Regions from separate parts of the Methylobacterium mesophilicum SR1.6/6 genome, predicted to be linked through region 4. Evidence: predicted binding sites of a transcription regulator. Region 4 holds the regulator's gene; each other region holds the start of a gene.

Region 1 (3,454 bases), 390 kb from region 4:
CGAAGCCGTCCGCGTCATTGCTGTCGGTGACCGCGCGGGCGGCCGCCTTCACGCCGTCCTCGGCATTGCCCATCGCCACCGAGAAGCCGCTGTTGGCGAACATCGGCCGGTCGTTGCCGGCATCGCCGAAGGTCGCGATCCGCTCGGGCGGGATGCCGAGATGGCCGCTCATCCAGGTGACGAACTGCCCCTTGTCGAGGTGGGGCGGCGTGACGTCGAGGTAGTATTTCTGCGAGCGATGCACCGTCGCCCGGTCCGCCAGCGCGGCCGCGATCCTGGGCTCGCAGTCCGCGAGATGGGCATGGTCGCGGCTGACACCGACGAGCTTCGAGGCCGCCCCCATGAGCGTGCCGAGGTCGGCCACGACCCGCGGCTCCGCGTCGATCGTGCGGCGCTCCAGGTCGGTGTAGGGGCCCTGCGGGTCGCGCAGACACCACGCGCCCTCGGCGAAGACCCAGACGTCGAGGCCCGCGGCCAGCAGCCGGGCGAGGGCCTCCCTGGCGGCCGGCTCGGGGATCGTCCGCTCCGCGATCGTCGAGAGGTCGGGCCGGACCACGCTGGCGCCGTTGAAGGCGCCCATCGGCAGATCGAGGCCGAGCGCGGCCACGAGGCTGCGCAGGCCGACCGGCGGCCGGGCCGAGGCGATGCTGAAGCCGATCCCGGCCGCCCGCAGCCGCCCGACGGCCGCCACCGTGGCGGCGGTGAGGCGCTTGTCGCCGGTCACCAGGGTGCCGTCGACGTCCGAGATCACCAGGGCGATCCCCGCGGCCCCGTCGGATCCTGCAGGCATGGCTCACTCCGCTCCCGAGCGCACGGGGGGCTCCGCGGCGAGCTGCGCCACGACCCGGTCGGCGATGGCCTCGGGCGGCTCCGCGACCCCGACGATGATCGGGCGTTCGTCGGGACCGGGTACCTCCAGCGTGGCGAACTGGCTGTCCAGGAGGCGCGGGGACATGAAATGGCCTTGGCGCGCCGCGAGGCGCCCGGCGATCAGGGCCTTGTCCCCGTCGAGATAGACCAGCCGCACCCGCCGGCTCCCGCGGGTGAGAATGTCCCGGTAGGCGCGGCGCAGGGCCGAGCAGACCACGACGCCCGACTCGCCGGCCTCCAGCCGGTGCTGGATCCAGGTGGCGATCCGCGCCAGCCAGGGCGCGCGGTCCTCGTCGTCGAGGGCGTGGCCCGCATGCATCTTGGCCACGTGCTCCGGGGTGTGGAAGCTGTCGCCGTCGACGAAGATCCAGCCGAGCCGCTCGGCGATCAGCGCCGCGACGGTGCTCTTCCCGGATCCCGAGACGCCCATCACCACGAGCACCTGCGCGGACGCCGCGGCCTCGTCGGTCACCCCCGTCTGAGACGTCATCCGGACCTCGCGGCTCGAAGGCGTTCCCGCGACGCCGAGCACCCCTTCAATAGGCCCGCGCGCGGGGAAGGAAAGGCCGTGTCGGCCCCGCAAGACGCCGCCGGCGCGGCCGGAACCGCGTGCCGGGCGCGCGCGTTGGCGCAGGGAAGTTAGAACATTTCAGGAACAGAGAAGTCATGGCCAAGACTGCTTCGAAGACCCAGCAGAGAGACGCTTCGCCTCGGGACGCGGCTCAGGAGAACCCCAAGACCGACCCGAAGGACGTGTCCAACCAGATCAAGGACCCGGACCAGTGGACCACCGGCGGCGAGCCGATGACGGGCGCGCAGGCCTCCTACCTGAAGACCCTGTCGGAGGAGGCCAAGGAGCCGGAGGCCTTCGAGGCCGATCTCGACAAGGCCGAGGCCTCCAAGCGGATCGACGACCTGCGCCACAAGGCCGGTCGGGCCTGATCCGGTCGCGCGCTCTTCCCAGTGCCAATCTTCCCGGTGCCAATCTTCCCGGTGCAAAGGTTGGCCGGGCGGAGCGCGACGGCCGAGTTTCGAAGACCGCATTAAGCCGCCGGCAAGGGCGGATGCGCTACGACAGGTCATGGAACGAGGCCGCTCGGGCAGCGGAACGTGACGAGAAGGCGGTTTCGACGATGCAAGAACCGGGGCGCGAACCGGGCTGCCACGGGACCGGGCGGGCCGTCGCACGGGTCGGAATCCTGTCCGGCGGCGGCGCGACGGCGCTGATCCGCTTCTCCCGCGACGCGCGGGGCGCGACGTCGATCGAGTATGCCCTGATCGGCGCCCTGATCTTCCTGGTGGCCGCCGCGAGCCTGCGGACCTACGCCTCCCGGGTGAGCGGGGTCTACGGCCAGATCAGCACCGCGGTGACCCAGAACTGACTCGTCCCGGGCGCTCGATGAGGGGCCGCCCGCGGCCCGGGGCCTTGCTGGAGCCGGCGGTGGCGCTGCGGCGCGAGCGGTGTCGTCCCGACTGCACGAGCCCAGCCCGCCAACACGACAGGCCGTCTGTCGGCAATAGACAGAAACAGAAAACACCGCGTCCCTGCCCCGAAAAAGCTGTGCTTTACGAGGATGAAAGTGCGGTCTCGGCCGTCGCCTGCGGAGTGTGGCCCACCCGCCACGGACACCCGGGCCGCCATGGGCTAGGCACGGGCTCGGCAATACCGATGGGCAACATCTGGATGCGCAATCTTCCCCTCGTCCTGCTCGCCGTCGCGGCGACGTCGGGCTGCACGTACCTGCCCGCGGCGGGACCGACGGCGAGCATGATCCAGGCCGGCGCCGAGGTGGCGACGGCGGATGGCGGGCTCCTGGCGCGCTACGAGATCATCGACGTCACCCCCAGCGTCGTCGAGGCCCTGCGCGGCCGGCCGCTGGACAGCCTGCTCGCCTCCTTCGGCGACCACCGCCCGTCCTCCGAGCCGGTGATCGGCATCGGCGACATGGTCTCCGTCTCCGTCTGGGAAGCCGGCTCCGGCGGCCTGTTCTCCGGACCGCTGGTCGCCGACCGCTTCTCCGCCGGCTCGAAGTCCGCGCTCATCCCCGAGCAGCCGGTCGGGCGCGACGGCGCCATCTCGGTGCCCTATGCCGGCCGCATCAAGGTCGCCGGCCGCCGCACCCAGGACGTGCAGGCGCTCATCGAGAACGAGCTCGCCGGCAAGGCCATCCAGCCGCAGGTGCTGGTCTCGGTCACCCGCCCGATCAGCCAGGCGGTCACCGTCACCGGCGAGGGCGCGGCCGGCGCCCGCCTGCCGCTGTCGGGCCACGGCGACCGCATCCTCGACGTCATCGCCTCCGCGGGCGGCAACCGCGCGCCGGTCAACGAGACCTTCGTGCGGCTCTCGCGCGGGCCGGTCACCGCCACGGTGCCGCTGACCACGGTGGTGTCGAACCCGCGTGAGAACATCTACCTGCGGCCCAACGACGTGCTGACCCTGGTGCGCGACCCGCAGACCTTCATCGCGGTGGGCGCGCTGGGCAACAGCACCGAGCTGCCGTTCCAGGCCGACGGGATCACCCTGGCGCAGGCGCTGGCCAAGGCGCGCGGGCTGTCGGACTTCGCCGCCGACCCGGCGGGCACG
Region 2 (3,454 bases), 1.7 Mb from region 4:
GATCGGGCTGTAGACGCCTTCCGCGGCAGCCGGCAGGCCCCCTTGCCGGAACATCGCCATCAGCCGACCGAAAGATTCGAGCAGTTCGAGGACGACCTCGGGGGTCGGGACCAGGCCGTCGGCGACGAAGTCGCGGGCGTGGCCCAGCCCCTCGCGAAGCTTTTCGCGGTCTGCCGGCGACAGTCCCGGAAAGCCATGATCGACGAGCAGTCGAAGCTTGGCCGTCACCACGTAGAGCCACAGCGCCAGCAGGAGCGGCTTGGCATAGGCCTGGACCAGGGCCTCTGCCTTGATGGGGTTCCGGGTGGCGGGCGTATGGTCATCCTTGTAGACGTTTTGAAGCAGGCTCTCCTGGTCTCCGCCGAGCGCGTTCTCCGCGAAGGCGTAGGCAGGGGGATCCGAAGGCGGCTCCGTCGGCCAGCGCCACGGCATCCGCGCTTGAGCCGCCGCGAACAACGCCTGGATGTTGGAATCCTGCACCGACAGGCCGAGCATGAGCGTCGGCTTCGTGAGGATGAGGTGGATGAGCTCGCCCGCCATCACCGGGTTGTTGGCGGCCCAGCCATTGATCTGGTTATACCGCGACACGAGGAGCCTGCGGTATCTGTCGGGATCGGAGCGGGCGGCTTCCGCGCAACCGTGGAACTTGTAGAGGTTGGCCCGTCTCCGGTGCCGCCTGGTATCCTCGGGCGCCACGGCCACACGCAGCACGGGGCGGTCTCCGGCGAGGATTGCGACGGCGCGTTCCACGAGGGGGTCCCAATTCGCGGTGGGCATCTCGGACGCCACGCCCTCGATCGCGAGAGCCGCAAGGCAGAGATGCTCGGCGTCGGGCTGGATCGCGGGATCCGAGTAGGTTCTCGCCGCGTCAAGGACGTCCCACAAAAGGAAGTCGGGTTCCTCGCCATCGACCGTGACGTTGAGCATGCGGGCGTAGTTGCTCACCAGCCGTCCCGCCAGCACGTCGAGCATGGGCCAGAGATCGACGGACTGCCCGTAATCGACCGCGGCCCACTCCTCGGCGCTCGGCATCGCCCTCTCCAGGACCTCGTTCAGGGCTCGCCGGTAGCGGCATGCCGGGTCAGCCTGGTCGATGCGAACCTGCAGCGTCCGCAGGACGTTCTTCGCCAAGTCCTTTAGGTCCGGCATGCGTTCCCGGGAGATGCCAGAGCCGAGCCAGAGGACGTACCGATCGTTCGCGACGCCCTCGGCGATCGCTCGTTTCGGTCCGTCGAGCATAGCCAGCGTCTCGCGGATCGTGATCGTCGCAGCCGGCGGTGGCGGCATCGTACTCCTCAGAAATTTGTCTCGTTGGCACGGGCCGCAGCCGCGCATCGGATATCGTACAACTCGGCCCATCGCGATTGAAGGCACGCATCCCCGTCGACGACGTCACCCGACCCCGCCGATCGTCGCGGAACTATGCCAGAAAGTTATCCACACCCGTCCACACCCAAGCTGCGCCTCGACGAAGGATCCTTCGACTGAACGCGCCCGCCACTTGGCGCGAACCCATCATGCATGTTCATCTTTCGTTCCGCAAGATTCGGAGCGAGCGCATGCAGGTCCTTAACGTCACGATCGGACTGCCCACACCCATTCCGATCCTCGCAAGGTCGGTCAGGGCCGGCTTCCCGAGCCCGGCCGACAACTTCATCGAGGACGAGATTGACCTGCAGAGGCTGCTGATCGCCAACCGCCCGGCGACCTTCCTGGTGCGGGTCGCCGGCGACAGCATGCTTCTGGCGAAGCTTTACGACGGCGACATCGCGGTGGTCGACCGCTCGCTCAAGCCGCGCAACGGCGACGTGGTGGTGGTCGACGTCGACGGGGAGCGCTCGTTCAAGGTCTGGCGCCGTCAGGGCCCCCGGGTGACCCTACATTTCGCCAACCCACGCTTCCCGGAGTTCCAGCTCTCACCGGACGCCGTGATCGAGGTCTGGGGCGTAGTCTCCGGCTCGGTGAACCCGAGGCGCCGGAGCGAGTGAGCGACCTGGCCTACGCGCTCTCGGACGGCAACTCGTTCTACTGCAGCTGCGAGCGGGTCTTCGACGTCCGGCTCGCGCGGGTGCCGGTGATCGTGCTGTCGAACAACGACGGCTGCGCGATCGCCCGGACCGCCGAGGCCAAGGTCCTGGGGATCGGCATGGGCGACCCGTGGTTCAAGATCCGCGACCTGTGCAAGGCCAAGGGCGTGCGGGTCTACTCGTCGAACTACGCCCTCTACGGCGACATGTCGGCCCGGGTGAACGCGGTGTACCGGGACTTCTCCCCGCGCATCGAGATCTACTCGATCGACGAGAGTTTCTTGGACATCTCGGACGTGCGGGTCGCCGACCGGGTGACGCTCGCCCGCGACATGCGCGAGACGGTGCGGGCCTGGACGGGGATCCCGACCTGCGTCGGCATCGGCCCGACCAAGACGCTGGCCAAGCTCGCCAACCACGTCGCCAAGAAGAACCCGGAGCTCGGCGGGGTCTGCGACCTGACCGACCCTGCCGCCTACGACCACTGGATGGCCCGGATCCCGCCCGAGGACATCTGGGGCGTCGGGCCGGCGAACGCGCGCAAGCTGGGGGCGCTCGGCTGCGAGAGCGCCGCCGACGTCCGCGACCTCGACACGCGCCTCGTGCGCAAAGCCATGACGGTGGTGGGCGAGCGCCTCGTGCAGGAGCTGCGCGGGGTGGCCTGCCTCGACCTGGAAGAGGTCGCCGCGACCCGGAAGGGCTGCGCCGTCACCCGGAGCTTCTCCGACCGGGTCGAGGACCGCGCGACGATGGAGCAGGCGGTCGCCACGCACGCGACCCGGCTCGGGGAGAAGCTCCGCCGGGAGGGGCTGGGGACCGACCACGTCACGGTCTTCTTCCACACCTCGGAGCACGACCGGACCCGGCCGCAGCGATCGGTCTCGACGGTGGTGACCCTGCCGGAATCGTCGAACGACACCCTGGTGCTGTTGAAGGCCGCCCTGCACGGCGTGCGGAGGACCTGGCGGGACGGTTTCCGCTACTCCAAGGCCGGCGTGGTCACGACGGACCTCCTGCCGCTCCACGCCTCGCAGCGCGCGATGCCGGGGCTTGGGCAGCTCGACCGCGAGCAGGGAGCGGCCCTGATGGCGGCACTCGACGCCTGCAACCGGCGCTTCGGGCGCGGGGCGGTGGTCCCTGCCGCGGCTGGGTTCGCGCCGTCGCGAAAATGGTCGACGAAGTTCGAGATGCGCTCGCCGCGCTACACGACCCGCCTGGACGAGATCCCCGTCGTGGCGGCCTGAGCCCCCTGCACAGGGCCGTCTCGCCCGTGCACGGCGCTTCCAGCGCGATGTCGCGCGCTCCGACGCCACCGCGACACCATTTCAGCCGCCGTCGTCCGATGATGCCAGGCCGCCCTCAGGCCGTGGCGACCTCGTCGGCCCAAGCGAAGCGGACCTTTAGGTCGTTCAGGTGGCTGAAAGGCA
Region 3 (3,454 bases), 1.2 Mb from region 4:
CAGGGACGTCGGGGAACGCGCGACCCGCGGGCAAACCGGTCGGCACGCGGGGCGCCTCACGCCGGCCGGGCGCGAATGGCTTGCCACGCGCGGCATCCGCGGGAACGCCGAGACGTGAGCGACGACCGTCACGCATGGGCGACCGGCAGTTCGCTGACCTGGGTCGTGTAGCGCGGCGTGCGCATCTCGAACTTGGTGTTCCAGTCGCGCCGGCTGACCAAGCCCGCCCGCGCCGGCACGACCGCGCCGCGACCCCAGCGCGCGTTGCACGCATCCATCGCCGCCATCAGCGGCCCCGACCGCGCCCGGTCCAGCGCGCCGATCAGCGCCCGCGGGCTGTGCGACAGCGGCACGAGGTCGTTGGTGACGAGGCCGGCCTTCGCGTACCGCCAGGGCCGCTCGCCCGGCTCGCGCCACGTCTTCGCCACCCCGTGCCGCGCCGCCTTGATCAGCGCCAGCGTGTCCGACGTGTGCTCCGGCAAGGTGACCGTGATGGACACGGAGCGCATCGGGGCACCGTGGTCGTGCTCGCTCGTGTGATAGAAGACGGACACATGGTTGGTGCCGAGCCCCTCGCGCCGCAGCTTCTCGCCGAGCCGCGTCGCGTGGGCCGATACCGCCTCCTCAAGGGTCGCGCGGTCCTCGACCCGGCTGGAGAACGAGCGCGTCACCGCGCAGCCCTTCCGCCGGGCCGGCACCATCTCCAATGGCAGACAGGCCAGCCCGCGCAGCTCGTGGATGATGCGCTCGCCCACGACGGTCAGGCCCTTGCGCACCGGCCGCGGGTCCAGGTCGCGCAGGTCCGCCACGCTCTCGACGCCCATGGCCTCCAGCTTGGCGAGCGAGGCGCGGCCGATGCCCCACACTGCCGCGACGTCGATCCGGCACAGCCAGTGCGCGTAGGCCACCGGGTCGGTCAGGTCGCACACGCCGTCGAGCGCCGGCACGGACTTGGCGATGTGGTTGGCGAGCTTGGCCAGCGTCTTGGTCGGCCCGATGCCCACGCAGGTGGGAATGCCCGTCCAGGTCCGGACGGTGGCCCGCAGGTCCCGGGCGAGTTCGACGCGCAAGGCCGGCGCCACGTCGGCGAGGTTCAGGAAGCTCTCGTCGATGGAGTAGATCTCCACCTGCGGGCTGAACCGACGGTAGACCGCGTTGGTGCGCCCCGACATGTCGCCGTAGAGCGTGTAGTTCGACGACAACACCCGCACGCCCCGGGCCCGGCACAGGTCGCGGATCTTGAAATACGGGTCGCCCATCCTGATGCCGAGCGCCTTCGCCTCGGCCGTGCGGGCGATGGCGCAGCCGTCGTTGTTGGAGAGCACGATCACCGGCACCGCGGCGAGCCTGGGATCGAACACGCGCTCGCACGCGCAGTAGAAGCTGTTGCCGTCGATCAGCGCCACGGCGCGGCCGCCGCCTATCCGGTCACGCAGGCGCGCGTCGGGGGTGCTCACGAGAGCTGCCCGCGGGCCACATGCCAGCGGATCGAGAAGCGCACCACGCCCCAGAGCACGCTCTCGCCGAGTTCCTCGATCGCGAAGGCGGGCATCTCGGGATTGCAGAAGGCGAGCCGGGCGACGTTGCCCTCGATGACGAGGCGCTTGCAGCTCATCTGGCCGTCGATCGCGGCCACGACGATGCTGCCGTGACCGGCCTTCAGGCTGCGGTCGACGCAGGCGAGATCGCGGTCGTAGATGCCGGCGCCCTCCATGGACGATCCACTGATCCGCCACAGGAAGGTGGCGGGCGGGTTCGGCACGAGCCAGCGCGGCAGCTCCAGCGCATCCTCGACGAAGTCGTCCGCGGGCGAGGGGAAGCCGGCGCACAGCGCCTGTCCGATCAGTGGGATGCGGACGGCGTCAGCGCTTTGGACCAGCAGTTCGTCGATCCGGTTGAGGTGCACCCGTGGTCCCGCCGTGCTAGAACAGACGAAGAACAAACATCAGGCGGCCCGGTGGTTCAATCGGCGAGGTCATCGAACCAAAATGCGCCGTGGACGGGTGTGGACAGTGGGGTAGAAGGCGAATCGTGGCGTCAGCTTACGCCGCCTTTTGCAGAAGTGAGGCGAAGATGGCGATGAAGACGGCGTTCGTGGTGCAGCCCTTCGAGCTCCATCGCAAGAGGCTGCGGCCGGCTCGCCAGGAGCCCGCTCAGACAGAGAGCGGTGCGTTGAAGAAGGCCGAGAACTTGGCCAAGCGGATGCCCGGCGCGGCCGCGCTGAAGGTGGTGGCCGACGACGAGACCGGCGAGCTGGAGGGCGTCACGATCCTCGGGCAGTGGGGCGAGATCCCAGACGATTTCGCCGAGAGCCTGCAGGGCGGCTGAAGCCCGGCATGCAGAAGGATTGGGAGAGCGACATGTCGGCCGTTCGACGGGTCGGGAACTTCCTGCAGGTCCAAGACGGCGATGGCTGTCGGCACCTGCTCCGTGTCACGAGCGTCCAGGCGCTGAGCGATACCGACCTGATGCGCAACGAGACCTTCATCACGGCGGCGGGTCGAACGATCCGGGTGACGCAGCCGCTCGATGAGATCGTGGAGCTCGTGGCACCCGGCGAGGGAGGGATGCCGGAGCCGAAGGACGAGGCGTGGCCGTTCTGACGTCCCCGCGCCACGAACTCCCAGACCGGCCCGCCCGGCCCGCGGCGAGGCGGTCGCCGGCCATCGGACCGAAGGCGATCCGATCCGATCCGATCGGCGGCGATCGCCGCGGCCGCGCCGGGATCAAACACCTAGCAGGTCGACGCACGAAAAAGCCCGCCGCGGCGAACCGGGCGGGCGGAAGGCTGGTGCGTCTCTGAAGAGTCGAAGGGGGAGACACGGCTGCGACCGTACCAGCGCCACGAAAACAGGAAACCCCGGCTCGATGACAGATCGAGCGACCTTTCAGCTTCAACGAAAATGCCCGGCGCGCCGGTGCCGGCGGGGCTGAAGGGATCTGTCGCTGCGCTATCGCGGATCAGTCTGCGCGCTGGCGGGCACGGGGTTCCGTCAGCTCGGCGACCGCCGCCGATCCGCGACCCGGCCGCCTCCGGCGCGGCCGGCGATGAGCGCGATGCCGATGCGCCCCGAAACGCGAAGACCCCGCTGCTTCGTGGGCGCGGCGTCCCGTGGGCGCAGGAGCTGCTTTTCCGCCGCGTCAGTGCGATCAGGCGGCCTTGCGACGACCCTTCGCCTCAGCATGGGCCATTGCACCGGGGCGGCCGAGACCGATCGCCTTGGCCAGCGCCGAGCGTTGGGCGGCGTAGCGGGGGGCTACCATCGGGTAATCCGCCGGAAGAGCGAAGCGCGCGCGGTAGGCCTGGGGCTCGAGCCCGTGAGCCGTGAGGTGCCGCTTGAGCGTCTTGTAGGATCGACCGTCGAGGAAGCTGACGATCCCGTTTGGCTGAATCGACCTGCGGATTTCGGCGGCGGAAGGCCGTTCGATCGGCTCTGCCGAAGCTGGGTTGGCT
Region 4 (3,454 bases):
CCGCCCGGCCCGGCGGCTACGACTTCGCCCGGGACGCGTATTTCCAGGGTCTCGGCGCCGTGGGCTCGCTGGTCGGAGCGGTCACGGTCCGCGCGCCCGCGGAGCCGCCGCCCCTGCGCCTGCGGCTCGCCGCGACGCTGGACGCGGCCCGCAACGCGTTGACCCGCCGGATCGCGGAGGCCGAGGGCGGGCAGGCGGGGGCGGTCGCGGCGGCCCTGGTGACGGGCAAGCGCGGGCTGATCGGGCCGGCGACCAACGACGCGCTGCGCGCCGCCGGCATCTACCACGTGGTGTCGATCTCCGGGCTCCACATGGTGCTGGCCGCCGGCGTGGTGTTCTGGCTGGTCCGGGCGGCCCTCGCCCTGGTGCCGTACTGCGCGCTGGTCTGGCCGATCAAGAAGATCGCGGCCGGCTTCGCCATGGTGGGCGTGACCGCCTACTGCGCCTTCTCGGGCTGGGACATCGCCGCCGAGCGCTCGCTGATCATGACCCTGATCATGCTGGGCGCGATCCTGGCAGACCGGCCGGCCCTGTCGATGCGCAACCTCGCGCTCGCCGCCCTGATCGCGCTCGCCCGCGAGCCGGAGGGCCTGCTCGGCCCGAGCTTCCAGATGTCGTTCGGGGCGGTGGCGGGGCTGATCGCCTGCGCGCGCCTGATCGACGGCCGGCTGTTCGTGCGCCCCGGGGCGGGACGGATCGGGCGCCTTGTGGGCAGCGGCCTGTCGGCGGTCACCGGGACCCTGGCCACGACCCTGGTGGCGCAGGTCGCCACCGCGCCCTTCGCCACCTACCACTTCCAGACCGTGCAGCCCTTCGGGCTCGTCGGCAACGCCCTGACGCTGCCCCTCGTCTCCCTGGTGGTGATGCCCGCCGCGGTCCTCGGGATCCTGGCCTATCCCTTCGCCCTCGACCGGCCGGTCTGGTGGCTGATGGGTCAGGCGGTGGGGGGCATGCTGGCGATTTCCGAGTGGATCGCCGGGTTCGAGCGCGCCATCCTCGTGCTGCCGGCCTTCGGAACCGCGGCGCTGACCCTGCTGACCGCAAGCCTGCTGCTGGCGACGCTCCCGGTCTCGCGCCTGCGCTGGCTCGCCGGGCCGCCCCTCCTGCTGGGGCTCTGGCTCACCGTGCTGCCGGACCGCTACGACGTCTACGTCGACCGGCAGGGCGGCGGCGCGGCGGTGCGGGGGCCGGACGGCCGCCTCGCCGCCCTGGGCAGCCCCTCCGGCTTCGTGCTGGAACAGTGGCTGAAGGCGGACGGCGACGGGCGGCGCCCCGGCGCGCTGGTCACGCCGTCCGGAAGCGGGCGCTGCGACCGGCTCGGATGCACCGCGCGCCTGCCGGATGGGCGGGCGGTCGCGCTGGTCCGGGATCGCCGCGCCTTCCCGGAGGATTGCGCCCGGGCCGCGGTGCTGATCACCGGCCTCGCGGCGCCCCCGACCTGCACGGGGCCCCTCGTGATCGACCGGCATGTCCTGGCGGATCACGGAGCCGTGGCGCTCCGGGCCGAACCCGGCGGGTTCACCGCGCGCTACGCCCGGACCGGTGATCGCGGCCTGCCGTGGCGACCGCACCGGGACACGAAGCCGGCACCGCCGATGACCGCCGCAGTCGACAGCAGTCGCGCCATGGAGGAGCCTGCGGCCCCGGCTGAGGCCGACGGATCGAGCGGCGGGGACGCGCCCGGCGACGCGCCCGCCGAACCGCTTCAGTAGCGGCGGACGAGACTCACGAGGCGGCCCTGGATCTGGACCCGGTCGGGCCCGAGGACGCGGGTCTCGTAGGCCGGGTTGGCGGCCTCCAGGGCGATCGAGGAGCCGCGGCGGCGCAGGCGCTTGAGCGTCGCCTCCTCGTCGTCGATCAGGGCCACGATGATATCGCCCGTGTTGGCGGTGTCCTGCTTGCGGATCACCACGAGGTCGCCGTCGAGGATGCCGGCCTCGACCATCGAATCACCGCGCACCTCCAGGGCGTAGTGCTCGCCGCCGGCCAGGAAGTCCGGCGACAGGGTGATGGCGTGGCTCTGGTTCTGGATCGCCGAGACCGGCGTGCCGGCCGCGATCCGGCCCATGACGGGGATCGACACCGCCCGTCCGGCCTCGTCGATCATGCGGGCATTGGCGGGCAGCGGTGGCTGCTTGGACTTGCCACCCTCCACCACGCTCGGGGTGAACCGGCGGGGCTCGGCGGGCGCCTGGGCCGCGGCCGCCTGCGTCAGGCTCTCGGGGATGCGGATCACCTCGATGGCGCGCGCCCGATTCGGCAGGCGCCGGAGGAAGCCGCGCTCCTCGAGGGCCGTGATCAGCCGGTGGATGCCCGACTTCGACTTCAGGTCGAGGGCGTCCTTCATCTCGTCGAAGGACGGCGGGACGCCGCATTCCTGCATGCGGTTCTGGATGAAGCGCAGGAGGTCCAGCTGCTTGCGCGTGAGCATCGACGTGGGCCTCGCGGCTTGAGGGACCGCCTCGTGGCGGCCACAGAAACAAATCACGAACACGTTAAACGTTCCGCAAGTGTTCCGCAAGAGAGATATGGCCACGCTTGCGTGCGTGGCGGCCGCCTGCCGGGGAGAAACGCATTGACGGCGCAAGCGGAGCCGTTTCAATGCGTCCAGCCGGCCGTCCGGGGATAAGCCCGGGGCGCGGCGTGGATCGGGCTGGGATGACGAGGATGCGACGACCCGCAGCTCTGCTGCCCCTCGGCGTGGTGACCTTCGGCGTGGTGACCCTCGGCCTGGCGCTCGCCGGCTGCACGACCGGGTTCTCCTACATCTCCCGGAACTACGTCGCGCTGACCCCGCAGGTGGTGACGATCGGCTGCAAGGAGCCCTACGAGGTCTACGACAACCGGCAAGTGCGCCGGATGCTGATCGTCTCGAACGCCCTGCGGGAATATGCCGGCTGCAACCTGAGCGAGGTCCGGATCGATCCCGAGCCCGAGGCGACGCGGGTGAAGCGCTTCCGGACCGCGGCCCGGGCCTATCTCGACGAGACCGTGCGCGAGGATTGCCGGATCACCGGCGAGACCGTGTTCGATCCGCTGAAGACAGAGTTCGCCTACGCGTGCGACGCGCCGATCGAGAAGCGCGGCACGGTGGTTCCGCGGCTTCCGGGCCGCAATCCGGGCCTGATCCTGCGCTGAACCGCGGGCCCGGCGCCCGCGCCCGTCAGGTCCCCGGCTCAGGTCCCCGGCTTGGGGAAGGTGCGCTCGGTCGCGTCCCCAGCCGCCGCCAGCAGCGCGCGGGCGAAGGCGCGGGCCTCCGCCCGGTCCAGGGTGATGGCGGCGGTGACCGGCGCGCCGCCGAGGTCGGATAGGGCGAGTTCCAGGCGCACCCCGTCGGGCACGGCGCTCGCCTGAAGGCTCCAGCCGGAACCCCGATCCGTGCTCTCCGCCATCTCAATTCCTCCCGCGGGCTCCCGGGAAAACGCCGCAGGCGTCCGCCGGAACTGCCGCCGCC

What was found. The regulator LexA, encoded in region 4, represses DNA repair genes until DNA is damaged. The targets are predictions, from matches to a motif close to TGTTCNNNNTGTGTTCNG.
Region 1: a site for LexA is predicted at 1,511-1,528, ahead of MMSR116_RS25640 (DUF3072 domain-containing protein). Genes of this name have one in related genera too.
Region 2: a site for LexA is predicted at 1,523-1,540, ahead of MMSR116_RS15670 (LexA family protein). Genes of this name have one in related genera too.
Region 3: a site for LexA is predicted at 1,924-1,941, ahead of MMSR116_RS18615 (LexA family protein). Genes of this name have one in related genera too.

What each region holds. Positions count from the first base shown of each region.
Region 1 is NZ_CP043538.1:5,421,740-5,425,193, forward strand. It holds gene MMSR116_RS25630 (Cof-type HAD-IIB family hydrolase) at 1-790, opposite strand, end outside; gene MMSR116_RS25635 (gluconokinase) at 794-1,360, opposite strand; gene MMSR116_RS25640 (DUF3072 domain-containing protein) at 1,537-1,812, shown strand; gene MMSR116_RS25645 (Flp family type IVb pilin) at 2,004-2,252, shown strand; gene MMSR116_RS25650 (polysaccharide biosynthesis/export family protein) at 2,555-3,454, shown strand, end outside.
Region 2 is NZ_CP043538.1:3,304,074-3,307,527, forward strand. It holds gene MMSR116_RS15665 (SIR2 family protein) at 1-1,287, opposite strand, end outside; gene MMSR116_RS15670 (LexA family protein) at 1,560-1,988, shown strand; gene MMSR116_RS15675 (Y-family DNA polymerase) at 1,985-3,271, shown strand; gene MMSR116_RS15680 (HigA family addiction module antitoxin) at 3,387-3,454, opposite strand, start outside.
Region 3 is NZ_CP043538.1:3,877,823-3,881,276, forward strand. It holds gene MMSR116_RS18610 (Y-family DNA polymerase) at 129-1,457, opposite strand; gene MMSR116_RS18615 (LexA family protein) at 1,454-1,906, opposite strand; gene MMSR116_RS18620 (hypothetical protein) at 2,074-2,328, shown strand; gene MMSR116_RS18625 (hypothetical protein) at 2,361-2,603, shown strand; gene MMSR116_RS18630 (MucR family transcriptional regulator) at 3,151-3,454, opposite strand, start outside.
Region 4 is NZ_CP043538.1:5,032,854-5,036,307, forward strand. It holds gene MMSR116_RS23820 (ComEC/Rec2 family competence protein) at 1-1,712, shown strand, start outside; gene lexA (transcriptional repressor LexA) at 1,706-2,431, opposite strand; gene MMSR116_RS23830 (hypothetical protein) at 2,668-3,138, shown strand; gene MMSR116_RS23835 (hypothetical protein) at 3,177-3,392, opposite strand.